DNA from 2 places in the Paenibacillus sp. 8b26 genome. Region 1 is predicted to be linked to the other one. Evidence: riboswitches for the same ligand, from Rfam matches in the RefSeq annotation. Region 1 holds a riboswitch; the other holds the start of a gene.
What was found. A riboswitch is a leader RNA that binds a small molecule or an ion and turns the genes downstream of it on or off. The one in region 1 is predicted to bind cyclic di-AMP.

Region 1 (3,129 bases):
TCATGGTCTGCCATATGATAAAAGCGCCTTCGATATACAACAATGCCGTTGTATGCCGAAGGCGCTTTTATCATTGAACACGAGGCTGGGGGTCAGGATGATATACCATACAATGAAACGGCTTTTTGCCATCAGGGGTCTGACGTTCATAGGTATCCGTAATCTCAAATCCGGCTGCCTTGTAAGCCCGAATGGCGCGCCCATTCCAGGTCAGTACCTCCAGATCAATTTCATTCTCCGGGTTGCGTCGTCTGGCTTCCTCAGCAATGGCACGGACAAAATCGGTGCCTCTGCCATGTCCACATAATTGGGGGTGCATTCCCAGACCCAGCCGGGTCACTCCAATCATCGGGAAATATTGAGCAAATCCGGTTAGCGTGTTCTCGTCATCCAGCACAGCAACATATTGCTCTTGGCGAAGCGTGGGGCTTCCAAATTCGACTTCAAGTGCCTTCATTTGTTCCCAAGGTAGCCAGCCGTATATGTTGTAGGGTGGATCATAGCGCCACTCACATATCGCAGCCGCCTGCTGCTCGTCCATCGGTACGATCCGGTAGTTAGATATTGAGGCCGGCATGTCTTCCCATCCTCCTTTTACAAGTACTTAAACCATTAACAACAGATTGTAGACAAGTTGCAGGGGATTGGCAAGCGGTGTTTATTTCGTACCCAAGTCGGGTATACATTCAATAAGAAGGCTTTACTGCTCATATGCTCCCCCAGCCGTGACGGTAAAACCGACGATGTTCGCAAAATCTGAAACCTTTTGAGGTGTCAGTTCGTCAGTAACGATAACGTTTCTGATGTTGTGGACATAAAAAACCGCAATTCGATTCCGGCCAGAATCAAATTGCGGCTCAGGGTTAGCTTGCTGTTCGTTAGTTATTCTACGTTGTCGTCATCAGGAGTTTCAGAAGCTACAGCGTGGTAAGCGTCTGTGCTCATAATTCTTTTTGCACCGACATAGCGGTTAGCGTAATAGTTTTCGTTCAGTGAGCTAACAACTACACCACGTGAAGATGAGGAGTGGGCAAATTTCCCTTCACCTACGAAGATACCTACATGGGAAATGCCTCTTCCTGTGGTGTTGAAGAACACCAAGTCACCAGGTCTCATTTCGTCGCGGGATACGGAAGATCCCATTTTGAATTGTGATCCGGATTGATGGGGCAGATTAATTCCCAGTTTGTGATATACATACATTGTGAAGCCGGAGCAATCGAACCCGTCGAGTGTAGTGCCTCCGCTTCTGTAGTTCGTTCCTTTGGCATCTTGGATGACCTGGTCCATCTTAGAGTCTGCAAATGCACTTCCTCCACCGAATGTAAAAGATGTAAAGGCAATGGCGAGACCCATGGCTGCGATCGTTAGCTTCTTCTTCAAAAAAAATATACCCCTTCCAATGCCTGCGAGGTTAGCTTAAGGATTCGGTAGAAGGTTCCCCTATGACCACTCTGTTGCGAGATCAATTCACCCAAACTGGTTCCCCCGCTTCCCAGGTGCCAGGAATTAGGCTTAACTTAAGATGTGCACCTTGGAGAGCAGTATTCACGATAACGATGTTTTTAAGGTAAAGGTTACAATAAAGATTACAAAGTTGTTACTATCAGTTCACTGCGATTATTGTAACAAAGTCGGCTGGCTTTGGCAAATGTTTCATCGCAAAAAGTTACAAAAAAATCTGCTCCCTTTATCGCGGGAACAGATTTTGTTAAGAGTATTCAGTTATGTGCCGTTTGCCTGGATATGAATGGAGATGGATAGTTGACTTTGGACAGCCAGAAATTGTTCGGGAGGAACGGAGTGAAGGTTCAACCTCTGCCGGAGATATCGGTATGCCATAGTCGGTACTGTGAACTGATGTGCCATAGCCTGACCAGACTGGTAACAAAATGATACGTTTGCTGGAGAATGAGTGCCAGCATACCAGTCCAAATTATCGCCATCGTGCCGAATAGACCAAGGACGAGCAGTACACCTGCACCGAGCAGAAGCGAAATACCGATAGCCGGGAGGATTTGCCGAAAGAAGGCAAGCAGCGACGATAGTATGGCGTGACCACCTACGGTGCCTAGCTGCATGTACAGGATGCACTGGCGGATGAACCAGCCATAAGCAATCCAACCGATGGCATAGGGCAGCACATGTAGGAGATAGGCGGGAGATTGCAGCGCCCCTGCCACGATAGGGTAGAGCTTAGGAGCCATCCAGAAAGCAGGGAGCAGCAGGAGTCCAAGCTCGATGACGTAATAGATCAGCGATGACAAGCCATGACGTTTCATTCCGCGGAAAAAGGACAGACTCTGTGGCTCGGTCGCATGGGTGTGCAGACTTTGGTATATTCCCGCCCGGATGAAGGGGGTAATCAGTGTACGCAGCACCGTTGCCCCCAGTAGTATCCACAGATACATATGAACCTCTCGGTTGTCCGTCAGGGCAATCTGGCTCTCCATCCAAAACAACGTCTGTCCCAGTTCATTTTGACCCTGATCGGGGTAGCGCAGCAGCAGGGGAGTAACGGCGGATTGTACCAGCCGATAGAGAAAAACGCCCCATAGCAGTCGATACAGAAATAGAATGATGACAATATAAAATTGTATGCGCACAAGCGCCCAGCCTTCTTTTATAACAGTACGCATCTATAGACACCTCACCATGACAGACTTCCAAGCAGTGTCTCCAGCAGCTTGGTAACACTTATGCTCCAACGGGTCTGGGTTTTTTCGTTCAGTTCGGCCTTCAGGCTGTTGTTGATATGCTTGTTCTCCAGCGCAATCGTGTACAGCGGATCAACAATCACATGGGAGACCGGAGATGCACTTTTTAGTCGATAGGTGGTGCTTTTGCCCGTTCCGTCCCATGCCTTGAATATCGTTGTGCCGTCCTTGAAGGTAAATTGAACAGGGACCTTGGGATAATCCGCCCCTTTTTTGCTGAGTGTAATGGTTGCTTCGTATCCGTTGGCCAGCTTGCGGTTCGTAATGCGATCCACTGAAAAATCCGCCATCTGGCCGTCGTATACATATTGTTCAAAATAGTGGCTCCACGAACGTCCGGTGACTCTTTCGACGATACGCTGAAAATTCTGCGAGGATGGATGCTTGAATCGGTAGGTCTGGACGTAGGTAC
Region 2 (3,129 bases), 1.3 Mb from region 1:
GCCCACAAGTAGCCCACATACATGCTGCGAAGCACATACAGCCCGTAGCCCGGCTCTTTGGCGCGTGGCCAGGCATTCAGTCCAACCTTGCTCATCAGCCCGTCACCGCCAACCAAGGAAAAGTAGATCGCTACAGCCATTACGAAGGAAACCACAACTTGCAAAATCATAAGAAATATAAGTGCTCGCCGACCGCCTGCTTCTGCTTGCAGTATAGGCAGCATGTTAAATGTCCCTGCCATACTGGCAGCAAAATATACAATGGACAGCACAATGCCACGTACAAAGGAAGTGTGGCGTCGTGTGAGTGAGGCGTATACGATGGCAAGTATGCCTAACACCAAGCTAAATAAGGCATAGCCTGCGTAGGTCATCCAGTTAGCCCAGTACGTTTGCTTTTTGACATAATCCGTATAGGACGATGGGGCGGAAAAGCTCTGTGTAAACGAGCGAACATTTCCGTCTTCAAACGTAAACGCCAGTGTAAGCACAGAGGAGCCGATTTTTTTGTCGTTTACGGTGTACTTCAATCCGCCCTCGCCTTCGGATGTCGCAAGCTTCAAGTCCGATGGTTTAAAGCCAAAGCGTTTTATCCAGGCTGCCGCTGCCTGCTCTTTAGCTTCCAACGTCATATCTCCCTCGGCTGCGCGTACAAGCCTGCTACGTGCCTGCTCATCCGTAGAAATATCAGCTTGTGTATAACTGGTGCTGGAGGTAATTCGTTTAAAGCTGACGACTTTGCCTGTGGACAAATCCACATGAACTTGCACTTTGCTTTTGGAAGAAGGTTCCGGTAAATCGACCCGGAAGGTTTCGTAAGGATAACTTTTTTTCCATGTACGGTCATACTGTTGAAGCAGCTTTTCTCTGGATAAATAACCGTACAGGTCCGTTTCGGCCTGATAGGTCACGACAGGCTTTTCCGGCTGCGATTCGGTATAGCCCAGCTCGGAGCGAGCGAAGTCCAGCGCGTGTATGACTGCTTCCTGCTTGCTGATGACCTTGGCATTCGTCAGTGCTTCCGGATTCGGATTACTAAACGAGGGAATAAGCAATTGAAAGACAAAAAAGCAAATCAGGCCAATCCCGCCCAGCAAGCCTAATCTTTTGAAGTTGGCCGTGAGCACGACCGGTTTCCCGATAGGATTCATGAGTTTCCTCCTTAATCTGTAAATAAGAACATCCATTAAAGATATCATACTGCACAGGTTCCCGCCAACAGACCTAGGATATTCATGAAAATGGAGTGAAAGCACTATAAAGTTTCAATAAAATAAGATAAGCTGCGATTAAAGGTGGACTATTCTCAAATTACCGCTAATTTAACGTTATTTCGAAGAAATCGGTTTTGTGCTCTGTATATAGAAGGATTATAATCTGTTGAGACAATGCATATGAAATATATAGGTAACGATATACATTTGAGCCGAATTTCCATAGGAAAACGGGGGAACCATGTTACTGGGGTGAATTTTACAGCCGGTCCCGGACCGGAAGTGTGAATAGGGCATACTGTGCAGCCCGAATCCGTCAGCTAACCTCGTAGGCTGTGAGCAGGAACCAAGTCAGGCACTCGGATTTCCGGTGTCTTTTTTTGTGCGAATAAAAGTTGGATAATTAAAACGTTGCTGAGTTAAGTCCGCTTCGCGTTCCATTTGATCTTCCGATAGCTGTTGTCTCTGAATTTTATTGGATTAGATAAGCCCTGTTAAGGTTAAAATTCATAGACAAAGGCGAGCGCTACCGCTTCTCCAGATTCAAATGGATCGCTGCGCTGCTGCCCGCCTTAAAGTCACTAAACGTTTCATGAGGTAGTGAGGTATGAAGTGTGATGAGTACTGATAGGTAAAAGTATCTTTGCCTGCGGATACTTTACTGTTTGCTAAAAAAACGGACTAAAGAAACTGAAAAGAGATTGGTGATTTTATGAGCTGGAGCGTCTCCATGCTCATAATTCACCAAGTAGGAGCCGTGATAAATAGATGAATCCCAATGCAAGATGGCTTCGGCTTTCTCCACCGCAGATATTCGTTGTGGGATTTGCCATTATCATTCTTATAGGTAGCTTGTTGTTAATGCTGCCGATTTCCAATACAACGGGAAAGCCGCTTGCATTTATAGACGCTTTGTTTACAGCCGCCTCCGCAACCTGTGTAACAGGTCTTGTCGTTAAGGATACTGGCACCTTCTTTACCACCTTTGGGCAGGTGGTTATCGCCGCGCTGATCCAGATTGGTGGTCTCGGCTTTATGACGATGGCTACCTTGATTGCGCTGGTGTTCAAGCGCCGCATTTCCTTGCGGGAGCGCCTGATTTTGAAGGAAGCAATGAACCAGACTTCTGTTGAGGGAATTGTCGGATTGATTCGCAGAGTGTTGCTGTACTCACTGATCATTGAGGGCGTGTGCGCCACGATATTCGCCATTCGCTGGTCCTTTGATATGCCTGTAGGCAGGGCGATTTATTTTGGGATCTGGCATGCGATTTCGATGTTTAACAATGCAGGCTTTGATTTATTTGGTCACTTTCGCAGCCTGACAGGTTATGTATATGATCCGACTGTTAATTTTACAGCTATGTTTCTGATTATTTCGGGTGGCATCGGCTTTGTGGTCATGTCCGATCTGGTGGAATACCGCAAGCGAAAGAGACTGTCCTTGCATACCAAGGTGGTACTCAGCATGACGGCTGCTCTGATTGTAGTCGGCACGCTTGTCATCTTTGTATTTGAGTTTACCAATCCGAAGACACTGGGCTCGCTGGATTGGGGTGGAAAGCTGCTGGGATCTTTATTCCAATCCGTAACACCCCGCACCGCAGGTGCCAATACGTTAGATATCGCTGGCTTGCGGCAGGCTACGCAATTTTTCATCATTATATTGATGTTTATCGGTGCTTCTCCCGGTTCTACGGGAGGCGGGATTAAGACGACAACGTTTGCGTTGCTCATTGGAGCCGTGATTTCGATGCTGCGGGGCAGGGAGGATATTGTGCTGTTCAAATACCGGCTTGCGCAGGGGCGAATTTACAAGGCTTTGACCATTACACTGCTGGGACTGCTGTTTGTCATTGGGGTGACGATGATTTTGTCAGCAACCGAGGATCATCATTTTCTGATGATATTGTTCG

Region 2: it holds a riboswitch for cyclic di-AMP, as region 1 does, so the genes downstream of both, ACQ4MX_RS20795 (TrkH family potassium uptake protein) here and ACQ4MX_RS14380 (C40 family peptidase) in region 1, are expected to answer to the same signal.

What each region holds. Positions count from the first base shown of each region.
Region 1 covers NZ_CP192445.1:3,119,408-3,122,536, reverse strand. Annotated here, with positions in the region: gene ACQ4MX_RS14385 (GNAT family N-acetyltransferase) at 71-577, opposite strand; gene ACQ4MX_RS14380 (C40 family peptidase) at 883-1,383, opposite strand; cyclic di-AMP (ydaO/yuaA leader) riboswitch at 1,389-1,526, opposite strand; gene ACQ4MX_RS14375 (hypothetical protein) at 1,812-2,639, opposite strand; gene ACQ4MX_RS14370 (M1 family metallopeptidase) at 2,651-3,129, opposite strand, start outside.
Region 2 covers NZ_CP192445.1:4,467,960-4,471,088, forward strand. Annotated here, with positions in the region: gene ACQ4MX_RS20790 (CPBP family intramembrane glutamic endopeptidase) at 1-1,151, opposite strand, end outside; cyclic di-AMP (ydaO/yuaA leader) riboswitch at 1,415-1,564, shown strand; gene ACQ4MX_RS20795 (TrkH family potassium uptake protein) at 1,983-3,129, shown strand, end outside.